Linked DNA regions of Rubinisphaera italica. The protein of the gene in region 1 interacts with the protein of each later gene in a pairwise test. Links are inferred from orthologs where the notes say so. Each region holds a gene or a part of one and is shown on either strand. Other genes may lie near its edges. The genes, in order: Pan54_RS05080 and def.

Region 1 (6,624 bases):
TCGGCAAAAGGATGGTCGTGGCACTGAGCACAATCAATCCGCTGTCCTAAAACCGCTCGAACCGTTTTACCGGCCAGTTTGTTTTCATCAACTTTTCCATTCAGCACGGCATGGGTCATGAAATTTGTTGCTGGCTCGCCCGTCCACAGACCGGTCTGTGAAATAATCTCCTGCACGACCTGATTGTACGGGCGGTTTTGATTGAGTTGTTCGACAATCCAATTGCGAAATCGATCGCGTCGAAACACCAGAAATGGCTCGCCCTGAGTTCCCACAAATGCTCGCGTGATTCTTTCCGCAAAATAATCAGCGAATCGAGGGTCTTCGAGCATTTCCCGGCACCATTGTTGAAGTCGATCGGGGCGTTCGTCGGATTCGAAACGACGAAGTTCTTCCAGGGAGGGAATCGTGCCGTGCAGAGCCAGCGATAATCGGCGTAAGACAATCGGCTCCTCCGCTTGTGTCGCCTGCGATAAATTGGCTTCTTTCCAGTCATTCCTGAACCACTGATTCACCTGAGCAACACTCGAAGCAAGCTCCGCATTTTCTTGATGTTGTTCAGAATCATCGACGCGGGCATGAACAGGGGGAAACGCCGTTGAGAACACGATCAGCAGCAAGCCGAGCACGACTGCTGTTACAGGAAGATACACAGCTATTGATTTCCAACGCATCTGAGCAAATTCAATCGTATGGAGAATTTTAGAATTTGATAGTTAGCTACAGGAGTTACCTTGAAGAATGGCATGTCGGTTTCAGAAATCGATAAAACCATTGACAGTTTTGGCAGGTAATCATCTTGTAATCATTTGGGTACGATTGAGGTTCCTAATGATCATATTTCAAAATTGAAATCCCTGAATTTCATGGCTCAAGATGAAAATTCCAAGAATATGACTCAAAACGTTGTTTCCGATCCCATTTCGCAAGCCACTGTTATCGTGGAAGCGTCAGCTTTGACCTCGAACGAACATTCCCAGGTCGCGCAGGGATCCCAGAAAGAAAACCGATCTTGGATTAATAGGATCTGGATGGGATTATACTGGGGATTCTCGAGTCTATTTGGATTGGTAAGTCTGGTCATTGTACTGGCGATCCTGGCTGCCATTCCTGTCGTCAATCTGCTGGCACTGGGATATCTGCTGCAGGCGGAAGGAGAAGTCGCCCGCAGCGGAAAGATAACGCGGGGATTTCCGATGCTTAATCAAGCTCGCTTCATTGGAGGCTGCATAATGGGCATCTTCCTGTGCCTTATGCCGTTGAGGTATTTGGGGGACTTCACAAGTGATGCAATGTTAGTCGATCCCAATTCAGGGCTGACTCGCTTCCTGCGGATTCTCACATCTCTGGCAGCGATCGCGATCTTCCTGCATTTGCTTGGGGCGTTGGCTGCAGGGGGAAGGCTGGTACGTTTTTTCAGACCAATAAAAAATGCGCGCACTTTGCTTTCCGAACTTCGTTCGCGAACATTTTTTTCAGATCGTTCCGTGGCTGTTTCCGACTTTTTTCAAAGCTTGCAGCTCCGCAAAACTTTCTTTCTCGGCTTCTGGGGCGCAGTAGGGATTCTGATGTGGACACTCATTCCAACAGGCTTGTATGCCGTTGCTGATGCTCCCCAGGGGCCGCAAATTCTAATCACCCTGGCAGGTGGTATTTTGCTGACACTGGTTTGCAGTTGGGTCCCTGTTTTGCAGGCAGGCTATGCCTGTGAAGAACGCTTTTCGCTTTACACTCAACTGCAGCGAGGACGCCAGCTCTTTAGGAGAACTCCACTCTTGTGGACCCTGGCATTTCTATTGGGATATGCCCTGACGATTGTACTCTATCTGTTCAAAATTGTTGCTCCACCTCAGGATGCTCTATGGCTTTTGACGACAGTCTTCATTGCGATTATCTACCCGGCCCGCATCTATATCGGTTGGGTATATTCTCGGTCCTGTCGTAAAATGGATGAACCCTGGAGGGTTTGGCGCTGGTTTTGGAGTCTGGTCTCATTTGCGATTTGCGGGTTTTACGTGTTTATGCTCTTCTTTACTCGTAATATAGGCGCAAACGGAAAACTCGTTCTCTTTGAGCAACCGCTTCTATTGATCCCCTCTCCATTTTAGACCATTTCCAGGTTTTCCTTACCATTGCTTTGTATGCCCCGGCTGAACAAGTTATTCAAATTCTGATCATGCTGTTGTGAGTATAGTTTTGGAGAATATTGAATCTGATCTATGAAGCAGATACGCATGTGCATTTTTTTACTTATGTTGAATTTTTAAATTTTTGTATGAAAAGTTGATTTTGAAACGCAATAATTTGCAGACGAGCGAGTTCGGAGTGATAATGATCGAGCTTGGGGTGTGCGCTGGAATGAAGCTTTTAGCAATCGTATGGGCAAAGTGACATTGATTTTACGGAAGCCACCATTTTTTGCTTGTAGTCCATTGAACCTTTATTCGGAACTGTAAGAATAGACCTCTCCCACTTGGATTCGTGCTAGGGAGCCAATGACTGATCGATTAGATTTGCCAATGAGCGTCGGCAGATTAAACGGTCCCTCACTGAATCCCCTACCGAATAATAGTCACAAGCTGGATATTACCTGCTGGCAATATATCCATTTTGACTATGCAGTCTGCGAACGATACCGTGAACTTTCTGTCTGAAAGTGGACAGGACCTATCGGCCTCACCGCAGATATCTGACAAATCACTGAGACAATGTGATCAACGATATAATCTGCGGAAGTTCGAAATTTCCAAAAACGATGTGAGTCGCTCAATTAATGGAGAAATCTGTGTTCAAAACTGTTGCTGTCGTCGGTGCCTCCGGGGCTGTCGGTCGAATTATTCTGGAACTTCTCGAAGAAAGGGAATTTCCTGCGGAAACCTTTCGCTTTTTGTCGAGTGCCCGCTCAGCCGGAACGGACCTGGTATTCAAGAATCAGGATTATGTATTTGAAGAGTTGACGAAAGATTCTTTCAAAGGTGTCGATCTCGTCATTGCCTCGACTCCTGATGATACCGCTGCTGAATTTCTTCCCTATGCAGTTGAAGCCGGAGCGAAAGTCATTGATGAATCTGGCTACTGGCGGATGCACGAAGAAGTCGCGCTGGTCGTCCCTGAAATTAATCCGGAAGCCGCATTGAATGCCAAAGGCATAATCGCCAGTCCGAATTGCTCAACCACACAAATGGTTCTGGCGATGAAGCCGCTTTACGATATTTCTCCAATCCGTCGAGTGATTGTCAGTACTTACCAAGCCACGAGCGGAGCAGGGCTGGTAGGAACTGAAGACCTCATCCATTCTTCACAGGCACGTCTGCAAGGTGAAGAATACGACTACAAAGTCTTCAAACAGCCAATCGCTTTCAATGCGATTCCGCAAATCGGCAGCCACAAGCAGGATGGCTACACCAGCGAAGAAATGAAGATGGTCAACGAGACCCGCAAAATTCTCGGCGATCCAAATATTATGATCAACGCCACCTGTGTCCGTATTCCCGTCTGGAATTGTCACAGCGAAAGTATCACCATTGAAACGGAAACACCGATCAGCCCCGAGCAGGCCCGCGAAGCCTTCGCGGCTTTCCCGGGAATTGAAGTCATCGACGACTTGGAAACCGGTCAATACCCGATGCCTTACAACAGCGACGGCTCCGACGAAGTGTATGTCGGCCGCATCCGTAAGGATATTTCACATCCCAACGGACTCACCTTCTGGTGCGTGAGCGATAACCTCCGCAAAGGAGCCGCGACAAATGCGGTGCAGATCGCTGAGCTGCTAAATAAGCATTACAAATAAATTCGAACGATATCGTTATTAAAAGAGCCGCATTGAATTCCATTCAGTGTGGCTTTTTTCTTTGCGCTATTTCTTCTTTGATGTCAGAAGTTCAATCTCTCACAGATTAAACTGGATTTCTATTTGTGATGCATTACTTTGAAAGAATGGGATTCAACAACATTATTCGAGAATGCACAGAGGTTGATCATGAAGACGACGTCGATGTTTCAATTTAATAGTTCGAATAACAGAGTTCACTTCCCCTTATTTTTAATCTGTTTATTCACCTTTTCGACGTCCGTCACTTATGCAGATTCCTCCAGCGATAAAGCAAAAAGCCTGACTCAGGTTGTTCTCAAATTGAACGAAAAGATTGAGTCAGATTACTCCGTTCTGGAAATTCAACCGCTGACAATCACTCGGCTCCGATCAGCTTTGCAAACAGAGATCGATCAAATTGCAGAAAGCGATCTTCCAGAACGACATGAACTGGTCAAGTTGTTGCAAACCATGCTGGAAGAGGAGCAGGTGCCTGAGGATGCTTCATTCGGCGTTACGAAAATTTCAGGTTCCTATCCAAAAGATTCTCCAAAACATGGGCAAAGATGGCTCTCCATCAATTTCACACTTTCCGCACTAACCCCAAACGGAGCCAATGATTATCGATTGGTGGGACTGACCGATTTACTTCAGACTTATCGCATTATTCCTGGGGAACATGACAAAGCCAGCACGGAAAAGACAGCAGGAGAGAATTTTGGATCGGAAGATATAAAGAGCCATCGAATAGCTCAATCGAAGAAATCGACCGGATTTCTGGATGCGGGGGTCTGGTACAATTTCTATTTTGAGAAAGAGAACGATCTGCTCAAACGAGGTGGTATGACTGTCAACGCAGTCAAACTAATCTCAATTGATGAGGATCATTCGAATTGGGTGCAAATTCAATATCCTAAAGAAAGGGATGAGCATCTATCGATATTAAAGCCCGCTTCCATGGCTTTTGAAAACGAGGACCTCGAATTGAGTTTAGCATTAGAGGAGTGGGAAAAAACGATTACAGAATGGAACATTGTCTGGGTGAATCTGGATTATGTGGTCAGGATTACGAAAGTCGGTGACAAGTAAGTCTTCGACATCAAACATGATCGAGATATTGAGCTGTCAGTGATTCTGTGCAATCTCTGAACCCACTGGGTGATCCAGAATAAACGGCGGAACTCTCTCCCGTCTCCATATCAATCCCCAGATCGATCACCCAGTCAGCTGCCTGAATGATGCGAGAATCGTGTTCGATCACAATGACAGTATGTCCCTGTTCGACCAACCGCTTGAGAGATTGCAGCAGGGTTTCAATATCCCGGGGATGTAATCCGCTGGCGGGTTCATCGAACAGAAATAATTGATGCAGCCCGGATGTTGCATTGAGATACGAAGCGAGCTTGAGTCGCTGGGATTCTCCGCGAGAAAGCGTGGCGGTCGATTGTCCAAGTGTCAAATACCCGAGGCCGACATCTCGCAACAATTGCAGTTTGCGCAGAATGCTTTGATGGTTCCTGAAAAAGGCAAACGCCTCATCGGCTGTCATCGAGAGAACATCGTGGATGTTACGATTACGATAACTGACTTTCAGCGTCTCCGGCTGAAAACGGGAACCATGACATTCGGGGCAGGGAAGTGTCAGATTCGCCAGAAACTGCATGTCCATTTCAATGAAACCAAGACCTTCGCAATGTGAACAGCGCCCCCCACGGCTCGAATTGAAACTGAATCGCGAAGGGGTATAACCGCGTGCTTGTGCATCAACTGTTTCAGCAAACAGTTTGCGAATGTCATCAAAAACCTTGAGATATGTCGCTGGCGTGCTGCGTGATGATTTCGTCAACTGCGTTTCATTCATCAGCACACATTCGTCAATCGAGTCTGCTCCCGTAATACTCGCGACTTTTCCAGCAGGTCGGAAGGGATCGTTCTCGAATGTGACGGCTTCTTTCTGTTCGCCTCGATCTGCAATTTGCAGAGACAATGCAGGGTAAAGCGTTTCGCAGATCAGAGTAGATTTTCCGCTACCACAAACTCCGGTCACGGCCGTCAGTCGCTTGAGCGGAAATTGAACGTCCATTCCTTTGAGATTGTGACAATGAATATCAGTCAACTGCAGGAGATCTGGTTGATCATTGCTGAAATCGGAATTGTTCGAATCCTCTTTCTCCTGAAATTCTTTCTTGATTTGCTGCAGGTAAGGCTCGACTGTTCCCTGATAAGTTATCGTGCCCCCTTCTTTCCCAGCGGCTGGTCCCAGTTCAATCACACTATCTGCTTTGGCAAGAATATCGCTGTGATGTTCAATCGTCAGGACTGTATTGCCATGCTCAACTAACTGACGGAGAAACTTGACAACGGGAAGCCGATCAGCTGGATGCAGTCCGTTAGTTGGTTCATCAAACAGATAAAGAGTGTTCACGAAATCGTTATTCAACGCTGACATCAGCACAACCCGCTGAAATTCTCCTTGCGATAATGTGCGAATCAATCTATTGAGTTGTAGTGAGCCTAAACCGAGTTCGAGCAGGAGAGCAATCCTCTTCTGCAGAACAGTTCGCAGTGACTGAGAGATTGAAGAACTCAGGGAACCAATTCGATTTAAATTCTCGTTGAGCTCCTGCAACGTGAAATTTTGAATTTCTGCATAAGTCAAAGGACTGTTTGACGTTGAATCAGCTGGGAGAAATCTGGCCAGTCGAGCCACTTCTCTTAATCCTGATCCCTCGCACCCCTCGCACAAATGTGTCGATTTATTTGTCACCTGGATTCCACGTCCAGAACATTCAGCACATGCACCTATGGGA
Region 2 (6,643 bases), 3.9 Mb from region 1 along the record:
CGATTACGCGTCTCTTGCCAAAGGCATGATGACGTATTTGTATTCTTCGCCACAGCGGAAGACGGCTGGGTCTTCGCCGCCGATCAAGCCGAGGTTGACGGTTGTTTCCGGTTCCAGAACTCGAAGGAACTCGGCGACAAATCGGGGATCGAACATGATAGCCAGTTCTTCGCCGTCGTAATCGATTGGTAACTCGACTTTGGATTGTCCAATATCGGCTGCCTGGGATTTCAAGGTGACCAGTCCCGAAGAGAAAACGAAATCGACGCCGCGGCTTTCGTCGCTGGTCACAATCTGAGACTGACGAACCAGGTTGTGAAACGGACCACTCACAAGATCGATATTGACGGGGGTTTCGCTGGGTAACACATCGCGGAAGTTCGGAAAGCGGCCTTCGACAAGACGGGTGTAAATCATGCAGCCACCGCTACGGATGACGACATCGTTATCACCGGGTGCGATCAGAATTTCAGAATCATCCCCTTCGATACTGCGTTCGAGCAGGGTCATTGCTTTGCGTGGCAAGACAACCGATTTGGTTTCCGAGACATCGCCCTGAACTCCGCTCATCGAATGCATCACTGCCAGACGACGGCTATCGGTCGCAGCCAGAACGATTTGAGTTGGCGACAACTCCATGAATATTCCACCGAGAGCGTAGCGTGTACTTTCATCGTCGGCCGCGAAGGCAACCCGTTTGATCGCTTGTCGCAAGGCCAGGCCGGAAATCGCATAGCAGTTTTCGGCATTGAAGGGAGCAACATCGGGGAATTCGCGAGGATCTTCGACAGGCAATCGGAACTCACTCTGCCCCGCGTGAATTTCGAGCATCTCTTCAGAGACGTCCAGAATCACTTCTTCGGACATCACTTCCCGCAGAATTTGCGTGAGCCTCGCGGTTGGCAGCAGAACTTCTCCGGTCGATTCTGTTTCGACTTCGGGAATTTGGTATCGCATACCGATTTCGGTATCGGTTCCCATCAACACTGCTGAACCGGTTTCCACCACAAGTTTGGTATTTTTGAGGATATCTTTCGGCGTTCGAGACGGGACAACTCCCGCGACCGTTTGCAAAGCTGAAGCCAGCACATCCCGTTTGAATTTCAGTTGCATCGTGTGGTGTTTTCTTAGCTAAAAATCAAGCGTTTAATGAATCCAATTTGATGATCCATTGTACTCAATTTTCAGCGAAAACGGAACCATCAAAGCCTTCTGAGACAGGCTCCGATCAACAAAGTTCTGAGGTTCTCTCAAAGAAGAAAATGAGTGTTGAGCAATTCCAAGTTTCCCACATTTTCCATGAGGGTCATTCCTCTTCTCTTTAAAGAAATTAAAATTTCAGTAACAGTATTAAAAGAGAGGGTGAAAAAAGTGGATAAGTAGAAAAAGAAAATATGTAAGTTGTTAAATTTAATAGACTTAAGAAAATATAAGGGCTCAAAGTCCTTGTAGAAAACCTGTAATTTCAATGTGGACTGAGTCAGCGGAAACGTGGAGTAATCGGATAGTTATCCACAGAGGGAATTTCGCAACAATTCAAGAGTCGAGTTAAGCTCATTTCAATAACGATAGGATAACAAGTTTTCGACATCGAATTTCCGATACGAATCAACTCTGGGAACCGAACCAGTCTCCAGATGAGAGGGGTCTTCCGCACAGAAATTCTTCGGAAGACATCATTTTTTTCCCGGCAGGCTGCATGGTTTTGACTTCAATTACACCATCTCCAGTCGAAACGAGAAAACGATTGTCAGAATTGATGATGATTTTCCCGGGAGAACTTGGTTTCAGCGAATGATCAGCCATAACTTCATTGATAACAACACGTTCGGGGGATTTCCCTTCGCGATGTAAAAACGTATAGGAATTCGGCCAGGGTTGCATCGCGCGAATGTGGCAATCGATTTCCCGGCTGGTTTTTGACCAGTCGATTTCGCCTTCTGCTTTGCTGATTTTCGGCGATTTTGTCGCCAGAGAATCATCCTGCACAAGTGGCTGAGCGGTCCCAGATTCCAGTAATTGGAGTGTTTGGAGAAAGGCGTCTGCTCCAACGATCGCCAGTCGATCGTGAAGTTTACCAGAGGTCTCCCGGGGCCCGATGGGGGATTCAATTTTCACAATCATGGGACCGGCATCGAGTTTGGGAACGATCTGGAAGACCGTCACGCCGGAGACATCATCTCCTTTCCAGATGGCATACTGAATCGGGGCGGCTCCGCGATGTCTCGGCAGAAGCGACGCATGCAGGTTATACATGCCGAGCCGAGGGACATTGATGACGTCCGCTTTGAGGATCTGTCCGTAAGCGGCGACGAGCACGACATCGGGCCGAAGGGATTGCAATTTGCGGATGGAATCGGGGGTATTGATGGAATCTGGCTGCAGAACCGGAATGTTCTGTTCGAGCGCAAACTCTTTGAGAGGATGGGGATGCGGCTTTCCACGCGGGTTCACACGATCTGGCTGTGTGATCAGTGCCGAGACCCGATGTTCGGACTCGACGACTGCTCGAAACCCGGGCAAAGCAAATTCTCCGGTCGCCATCATGACTACATTCAACGACACGGCTCAATCCTTTAAGTAGGGTACGCTGTGCGTACCAATGTTGGCTATTTACAAGCACGAAGCGCAAGCGAGTGTGTCAAATCAGCCGTAATTAAACACACTCGCTTGCGCTTCGTGCTTGTATTAATTGATTACAAAATCACGTTCCCGCGGCTAACTTCTTCAATTCCTTAAGGAGTTCGGCATCAGAAGGAGTTTTCTCGCGGGCCTGGGCATCTCGAAACTGGGCTTCGAAATCGTCGACGACTGCTGCGACTTTTTCCCGTTCATCTTTGGTCATCCGGTCTATAAACAGAACGCCATCGATATGATCATTCTCGTGCTGGACCGCTCGGGAGGCGAGGTCATCGAGATCGTAACTGAGCAGTTGCCCCTTTAAATTGTAGGCTTCGACCGTAATTTCCTTGGAGCGCTCGACAGGACCATATAATTCCGGAAAACTGAGGCAGCCTTCTTCGCCAGTCACCTGGCCACGTCGTTTTTTGATGTTCGGATTAATGAAGACGATTTCTTCGTCTTTCTGGTCGGCATCGGCTGTGAGATTGATGATGAACAGCTGGTAAGGCAATGCAACCTGATTGGCGGCCAGGCCGATGCCGTTGGCTGCGTACATCAGCTCGAACATTTCTTCGACGGTTTTCCGCAATTTCGCATCAATTGAGCGGACGGGAGTCGACTTGAAATGGAGAGCCGGGTGGGGGTAAAGAACAATTTCCATAAAATTCACTCAAAACAGTGCATCAAAATATCGGTTTTGATGTCAGTATAGTCTTCCGAGCAGTTGATTTGAAACGAGCCGAACGGGGGAGCAAGTTGAATAGTCACGACCGCATTGCTTGTGCTATTGTTACGAAATACAGACACTCGGCTCGCCTGTGTAAATAAGTAAGTCGATTTCGTCAGGCGGTGCCTGACCTACGACCGAGATTTCTTACCTGAAAATAAAAAAGAAGTGACGATGAGTCAGACCGAAGAAAACACGATGGACCAGATCGTTGGCTTGTGTAAGCGACGAGGATTTTTGTTTCAGTCTTCCGAGATTTACGGAGGGGTAAACGGATTCTGGGATTATGGTCCACTCGGCACCGAGTTGAAGCGCAATGTTCGCGATGCCTGGTGGAAAGATATGGTCGGTGCTCACGACGAATTTTCCACCCTGCCGAATGCAACGAAACCGTTTTCGATGGTCGGGCTGGAATCGTCGATTATTATGCATCCGCAGGTCTGGAAGGTTTCCGGACATTACGATCTGTTCCACGATCACATGGTCGATTGCACCGAAACGAATAAGCGATATCGGTTCGATCATGTTCAGGGTCGTTGGGCTGAAGCGGAGAAGAAGACCAAGTCTGATGATGGAACCGAAACATCTTCGACGGTCAAGGCGTTCATCACAACAATCGCTCAGGCGGATGAGACTCAGGATGCGTTGGTCGCTCAGGCGTTGAAATTCTTTGGACTCAAAGGGAAGTACAAAGATAAGATCAACTGGACGAGTGAGTTGCTCAGCCTCGAAAAGATTGATCAGCTTTCCGAAGCCGTCGCTCCCGATGCCTCTAAAGCGGGAACATTTACCGAGCCACGTGAGTTCAATCTGATGTTCAAAACGACGCTCGGAGCGTTGGGTGGTGAAGACGATGCCGCTTTTCTGCGACCGGAGACGGCTCAAGGGATGTTCGTCAACTTCAAGAATGTGGTCGATAGCAGCCGGGTGAAAATTCCGTTCGGAATTTGCCAGATCGGCAAAAGTTTCCGCAATGAAATCACGCCGCGAAACTTCACGTTCCGTTCCCGCGAATTTGAGCAGATGGAAATCGAGTTCTTCTGCTATCCGGGAGAATCGTCCGAGTGGTACACCTACTGGCGAAACCGACGTTACAACTGGTACACCTCACTCGGCATCAGTCCCGACAATCTCATTCTGCGTGAGCATCACAAAGAAGAGCTGGCCCACTATTCGGTCGGAACAGCCGACATCGAATATGCCTTCCCGTTCCTGCCTCAGGGAGAGTACGGCGAACTCGAAGGGGTCGCTCATCGTGGCGACTTCGATTTGCGTTCGCACATGGAAGGCAAACTCGATAAAGATTTGAATGTTCAACTGAATGAGCATGACCAGCCGAAGTATCGGGGCAGCGGCAAAGATCTGTCGTACTTCGATGATCAATCCCGCGAACGATTCATTCCGCATGTGATTGAACCCTCAGCCGGAGCCGACCGGGCGACCCTCGCATTCCTGTGCGAAGCCTACACCGTCGACGAAGCACCCGATGATAAAGGGAAAATGCAGAGCCGAACGCTGCTCAAGTTCCACCCGCGTCTCGCCCCAATCAAAGCGGCTGTCTTCCCTCTTATCAAAAAAGAAGGGATGCCGGAAGCGGCTGCGGGCATCTATCGCGAACTGCGAGAAGCGGGCATCAATTCGACCTTCGACCAGCAGGGAGCCATTGGCCGCCGCTATCGACGACAGGATGAAATCGGCACACCGTATTGTATTACAGTCGATGGCCAGACCGCCGAGGATCAAACGGTGACTATCCGCGACCGCGATTCTCTGGAACAGGTTCGTGTGCCTCTGAATAAGGTGACTGAAGAGATTCAGGGGCGATTGAAGGGTTGATAAAAAAAGTTTAAAAATCTATAGGTGATGTATACTCGGTAAAATTTAGTTGTTCTGTTATAAGTTTGAAGTTGTCCATTTTACCAATCTTAAAGGGTTTCATTTTGTCGAGTCTGTTTTCCTCAAATAAAACTATTCCTAATTCAACTTTTGATTTTGCCACCCATAATTGTTTTTCGTAAGATGACAAACTGCTATTTTGAATAACTTTTTCCGCTTCTGCATTTAGATCATTTCCTCTAGTTAATTCTCCGACGCGATATTCATCCTGAGCCCAAGCAGACCCAGGGCAATCGCATGAGAATGGCACTGGAAATGCATCTTACCAGTTTCAGTGTTTGAGGCCACGAGGGTCTCGTTATGCGCAGGGACTTTTGCAACTTCGACCGAGGTATTTGCAATGTTTTCCAATCCGTTGTCATTTTTACTTTTCTTTGAAGACCTGGCTGATCCACGAGAGGACTACAAAGTTACCCATTCGCTCAGCGATATGATTTTCCTGGCTCTCTGCGGGGCGGTTGCCAATTGCGATCATTGGACGGAGATTGAAATCTATGCACGCAATCATCTCAAATTCCTCAAGAAATATGTTTCGCTCAAAAACGGAGTTCCCTCACATGATACGTTCAGTCGAGTCTTTTCACGACTCGATCCGGTCGCATTCTCGGAATGCTTGATCAAGTGGGTGGATTCCCTGCAAAGTGATCTCGCCAGCCAGGGCGTGCATCTGGATGGTAAAGTTCTCAGGCGGAGTTTCGACAAAGCTGCTGGCAAGGGAGCTTTAAATGTTGTGACGGCCTGGGCGGGTGATTTGCATTTGTGCCTGGGACAGTTACCGGTCGAGGAAGGCACGAACGAGAAGACTGCGATGCCGAAGTTGATTGAACTACTGGAGCTATCGGGAGCCGTTGTGACTGTCGATGCGGCTCATACAAACAAGTCGGTAGCCCGGCAGTTGCGTGGCAAAAACGCGGACTACGTGATGACCGTCAAGGGGAATCAACCGAAGTTGTATGAGATCATCAATCAGAAGTTTGAGGAGCTTTCTGAGAACGACTTTCAGCATCCCAAAGTTCGGCGTCATACGACACGGGAATCAAACGGAGGTCGGGACGAATATCGACGCTATACTGTCTTTCCTGCCCCTGCCGAAGTGAAACAACTCGGGTGGGTCGATGTGAAATCAATTGGGATGGTGTACCGCGAACGAACGGTCAACGGGAAGACGTCGCAGGAGTTGATCTACTTCATCTCCAGCCTGCCGCCCAAAGTGCGAACCCTGGCTAAGCACGTTCGGGACCACTGGAAGATTGAGAACCAGATGCATTGGTCATTGGACGTCACTTTTGCAGAAGATACAAGCCGAATCCGTAAAGGCGAGGGTGCTGCGAACGCAGCGATCTTCCGCCGATTAGCACTGACAATTTTGAAGAGATACACCGACGAAAAAATGAGCAT

Evidence for each region.
Region 2: the proteins of Pan54_RS05080 (region 1) and def interact in binary tests that used the Escherichia coli proteins (3 or more experiments, as listed by UniProt). The link is inferred for Rubinisphaera italica from one-to-one orthologs.

Annotation. Positions count from the first base shown.
Region 1 is NZ_SJPG01000001.1:1,319,685-1,326,308, forward strand. Bases 1,968-4,789 are described here. They hold Pan54_RS05080 (aspartate-semialdehyde dehydrogenase), read left to right. Parts: upstream 1,968-2,785; coding sequence 2,786-3,793; downstream 3,794-4,789. Other genes in these bases: Pan54_RS05075 (hypothetical protein), read left to right, coding at 1,968-2,108; Pan54_RS05085 (hypothetical protein), read left to right, coding at 3,998-4,789. Also shown: Pan54_RS05070 (DUF1549 domain-containing protein), read right to left, coding at 1-674; more of Pan54_RS05075, read left to right, coding at 867-1,967; more of Pan54_RS05085, read left to right, coding at 4,790-4,903; Pan54_RS05090 (ATP-binding cassette domain-containing protein), read right to left, coding at 4,914-6,624.
Region 2 is NZ_SJPG01000001.1:5,188,540-5,195,182, forward strand. Bases 1,495-4,335 are described here. They hold def (peptide deformylase), read right to left. Parts: upstream 3,284-4,335; coding sequence 2,705-3,283; downstream 1,495-2,704. Other genes in these bases: fmt (methionyl-tRNA formyltransferase), read right to left, coding at 1,609-2,565; Pan54_RS19770 (glycine--tRNA ligase), read left to right, coding at 3,524-4,335. In the rest of the region: dnaN (DNA polymerase III subunit beta), read right to left, coding at 4-1,113; more of Pan54_RS19770, read left to right, coding at 4,336-5,185; Pan54_RS19775 (hypothetical protein), read right to left, coding at 5,196-5,495; Pan54_RS19780 (ISAs1 family transposase), read left to right, coding at 5,586-6,643. UniProt on the Escherichia coli protein: Removes the formyl group from the N-terminal Met of newly synthesized proteins. Requires at least a dipeptide for an efficient rate of reaction. N-terminal L-methionine is a prerequisite for activity but the enzyme has broad specificity at other positions.